2 regions of the Paenibacillus sp. P5_B5 genome follow, and region 2 is predicted to be linked to the other one. Evidence: riboswitches for the same ligand, from Rfam matches in the RefSeq annotation. Region 2 holds a riboswitch; the other holds the start of a gene.
The links. A riboswitch is a leader RNA that binds a small molecule or an ion and turns the genes downstream of it on or off. The one in region 2 is predicted to bind ZMP and ZTP.

Region 1 (2,202 bases), on a different contig from region 2:
AATGGGACGTAATCGTGCGGATCATAGGGACGGTGAAGCCGTTTCTTCTTAAATGTCACAGAAGGAGGTGGAGACATGCAACACATTTTGTTCGTATGCACAGGGAATACATGTCGTTCCCCGCTCGCTGAAGGATTAATGCGTAAGCTGGCGAGGGAAGCTGGATTAAGTGTGGAAGTTCGCTCTGCAGGTGTGTATGCAACAGATGGCGGTTCGATTTCCAATCACTCGGCTGCTATTTTACAAGAACATGGGGAGAAAATCGATGATTTTGGCTCCAGTACACTTACGAGAGAATTTATTGAATGGGCCGATTTGGTTTTGACAATGACGCTTGGACATAAAGGGATTGTGCTTCAACGTTATCCGAATGCTATCGACAAGACTTATGCACTCAAGGAGTTCGTTGAACTCAGTCCTGATGTATTTGAAGTGCTTGAAGAGCGGGGAAAGTTATTGGCGGAGTTTCAGATGAAGCTATCCTTGTCACAACCGATTACGGCTGAGGAGAAAAAAAAGCTTGCACAATTAGAACAGCTTATTCCTAATTTTGATATTATGGATCCATTCGGTGGGTCATTAGAGATGTATCGGGCGACTGCGCTGGAAATTGAACAAGGGCTGCGCAAACTGATTCATCAAATTGGGCAATAGTTGAATCAATTTCATAACTGATCTAAATGGTTATATTGAAACTATATATAGACAAATTAAAGCATTTTGATCTATATATAGTCCGGATTGAAGCAGCTAAAGGTATTATGAAATTGATTCAGTTGCATGAGGATAGATAAATTCCGCTTTATTCCAACAACTTCTATTTGATGTTGTTTTTTTGCTTTTGGCGGGAACAAAAGGAAATGTACTTTTAAAATAATGTTCACACAAATATCTGAAAGTTATTGGAATAGCATCTTTACAACAAGCAGTAGAATGCGCTAAGATAAAATCAATTTCAATGACCTTCATGTAACTGGCGACGAGTGGGTAACCACAGTGGAGCATGGAGGGATACGGCCGGTCGCCTGGGCAAGAGCAGCATGAGCTTTGAACATCGATTCGATGTTAAGGGAACAAATTTGTTTCCTAAGAAGCCATGCAGTGCTCTTTTTTGTTATTCAGAAGTTATAGGTTTGTTAGTTTGGTATAATAAGTTACAGAACGTACTTTGAAAGGGGATCTATACAACATGAAAATTGCAATTGGTGCAGATCATGCAGGTTACCGTCTAAAAGATGTCGTTGTACCTTTTATTCAAGAACTAGGTCATGAAGTAGAGGATTTAGGTGTATTTACAGCAGATTCTGTAGATTATCCTGATTATGCAGCTGGTGTATGCGATAAGGTGGTTTCAGGAGCTGTCAATAAAGGTATACTGATTTGCGGAACTGGAATTGGCATGTCCATCACAGCTAATAAAATTCCGGGCATAAGGTGCGCTCTGGTACATGATTTATTCTCAGCTAAAGCGACAAGAGAACACAATGATACGAATGTGCTTGCACTTGGCGAGCGAGTAATTGGACCAGGGGTTGCACAGGAAATTATTCGAGTGTGGCTTGAAACGGAATTCTCTGAAGGGCCACGTCACCAAGGCCGTATTAATAAAATCAAGTCGATTGAAACGAAATATACCCAGCAGTCTTGATACTCCAAAGGGAAGAGGGAAACTCTCATGAATCCAAACGAGATTGACAATGAGAAGGCAGCTCACGAGAGGAAAGAAGAACTGTTAAGTGGTATAGCCGCAGCGGTGGCAACTAATTTGCATGAATTGTTTAATGCAGGTAAATTGCATGCAGGTCAGCTGATCGTAATAGGTGCTTCAACATCTGAGGTGCTTGGTCATCAGATTGGGACTGCAGGAGCAATTGAAGTTGCAGAGCGGTTGTATGCAGGAGTTCGAGCGGCGTGTGATGAGCATGGTCTAGTGCCTGCATTCCAGTGTTGTGAGCATCTCAATCGTGCTCTTGTGATAAATGGAAGGACTGCTGAGAACTTATCGCTGGATCCTGTTAGTGTGGTTCCTGTACCGAAGGCAGGCGGATCAATGGCTGCGTATGCTTACAGCCATTTGCCTGGTGCAGTCGTTGTTGAACATGTACGAGCTCATGCAGGGATTGATATCGGTTCAACCTTAATCGGCATGCATCTTCGAGAAGTCGCTGTTCCTGTGCGTCCATCCATTCGGATGATCGGCAG
Region 2 (2,202 bases):
GCCTCAGTGTCTAATTGGAACCATTTTGAGATTAATCCGGAGATAAAAGGCATGAATACCATAAATGCGATGTAAATAGGGATTGCATAGCTTATCACTTCTTGATATTCATATATTCTGCTGATCTGGGACGCCACAACAACAAAAAGTGTTAAAGCCATAAAGGGAACTGGAAGCCATGCAGTAGCATTCAATAATTGATCTCCCATTTTGGTGCGAGCTGCTAATAGTTGTGAACCTAAGGCAAGCAGTAGAGGGATAAGGATAAGTCCAATGAATGCTTCAAAAAAGGGCTCGAATCGAATGATTTCAACAGCTTGATTTCCAATAAAAATCCATAAGTAAAGTGGAAGAAATAGAATTTGGGTGATAAAAAGAAAGGGTGTTGAGATCAGCATTAATTTCTCATTACCACGACCAAGATGCGTAAAGACAATTACATAGTCAATACACGGTGTTAAAAGTACAAGCATAACACCAAGTAATAAAGGTGGATGATCCGGAAGAAATCTAGTTAGTAGCCAAACTAACAAAGGAACAGCCACATAATTGGTTATTAACAACGCATAAATAAATCTTCGATTAGATAGTGCTTCTTTTAACCGAAAAAAGGGGATTTGAGTGAACATACTAAATAGCAAGATTGCAATAACAATCGTGGTTGTATGACCGAGTGGTTCAGAAAATGTTGGCCACATTAAACCAACTATCGCAGCAATAATAAGAGTGACCGCGTATATTAAGATTTGTTTCTGTTCAAGTGTTTCTCTAGTAACCATAATAAGCTCCTCACAATGTCAATAGTAGAGACCATTATAGCGCAAAGTAACAGATTAGAAAACGAAAGGCCATCCGTGAGTGAAACTATACAGAGGCCATCTATATCAGAGACACAATTTACGATATGCAGTGCGCAGCAGACACCGGAATGGACTACGCTCTTGCGGTGTGGGAAGCTTCATCGCCTGACGGCATCGATACTAAGTATAATTTGAATGAACCGATAGACATCTTGAAGCTAATTTAATTGAATTATCTATATTTAATTGTTATGATTAGAACATAAATTGACTGTGTGTGACTGGCGAAGCATGGGTAACCATGGGGGAGCACATAGATATCAGCCGTACGCCTGGGCAGAGGTAAGGGGAAATTGATCCCCTTACCTCTTTATGTTTCGTTCCTACTAGGAGGAGATGATTAGATGACAGCAGAAAAATTAATCTTGGATGGTAATCGTGTTGCAGCTGACATTAAGGAAACATTGTTGGGTAGAATCAATCGCCTATCAGAAAAAGGTATTGTACCATGTTTGGCGACAGTTTTAGTTGGTGACGATCCGTCATCAGCTACCTATGTACGAATGAAAGGAAACGCATGTAGGAAACTCGGTATTCAATCTATTCGTATTGATCTTCCTAAGAATACATCGACGGAAGAATTAATTGCAGCTATTAACAAACTCAATGCTGACCCTAATGTTCATGGAATATTGTTACAACATCCCGTTCCTAATCAAATAGACGAAAGAGCAGCATTTGAAGCAATTCGTATTGAAAAGGATGTAGATGGAGTAACAACTCTGGGATTTGCTCAAAACGCCTTTGGTTTCGCCGATTTCCCTTCCTGTACACCAACAGCAATCGTTGCAATTTTAGACTATTACAATATTCCAGTTGAAGGGAAACATGCAGTTGTGATTGGGAGAAGTCCAATCCTTGGTAAGCCTGTATCCTTAATGCTATTAAATAAAAACGCAACTGTAACGACATGCCATTCCAAAACAACTAATTTAGAAGACTTAGTTCGTTTAGGCGATATTGTAGTAGCTGCGGTTGGTAAACCTAAATTTGTTCAGGGCAATTGGATAAAATCAGGAGCTATTGTTTTAGATGCTGGTTACAATGAGGGTAACATTGGGGATGTTGACTATGATAATTGTCTAAAAAACGCCTCTGCGATAACTCCTGTTCCAGCCGGAGTCGGTCCAGTAACAATAGCTATTTTGCTCAAACACACGGTTGAAGCTGCTGAAAAATTAGCTTAATAACATAACTTATTAAATTTATGAAAGAAACGTAGGAAGACCATGTTTTTGAGAAATTGACCTTGATTGGCTATGTGCCTTTCAAGGTTTCTTTTTCGAGGAGGTACCTAGTGATGAATATTGATCCGAATGTCAGATTTCTCACTACCTAATTG

Region 1: linked by a shared signal. The riboswitch ahead of rpiB (ribose 5-phosphate isomerase B) and the one ahead of AC1DOK_RS15940 (bifunctional 5,10-methylenetetrahydrofolate dehydrogenase/5,10-methenyltetrahydrofolate cyclohydrolase) in region 2 are both predicted to bind ZMP and ZTP.

What each region holds. Positions count from the first base shown of each region.
Region 1 is NZ_JBFULK010000007.1:183,824-186,025, reverse strand. Features, by position in the region: gene AC1DOK_RS11970 (low molecular weight protein arginine phosphatase) at 76-654, shown strand; ZMP/ZTP riboswitch at 960-1,038, shown strand; gene rpiB (ribose 5-phosphate isomerase B) at 1,190-1,648, shown strand; gene AC1DOK_RS11960 (TIGR01440 family protein) at 1,676-2,202, shown strand, end outside.
Region 2 is NZ_JBFULK010000011.1:175,739-177,940, forward strand. Features, by position in the region: gene AC1DOK_RS15935 (arsenic resistance protein) at 1-779, opposite strand, end outside; ZMP/ZTP riboswitch at 1,068-1,145, shown strand; gene AC1DOK_RS15940 (bifunctional 5,10-methylenetetrahydrofolate dehydrogenase/5,10-methenyltetrahydrofolate cyclohydrolase) at 1,205-2,047, shown strand.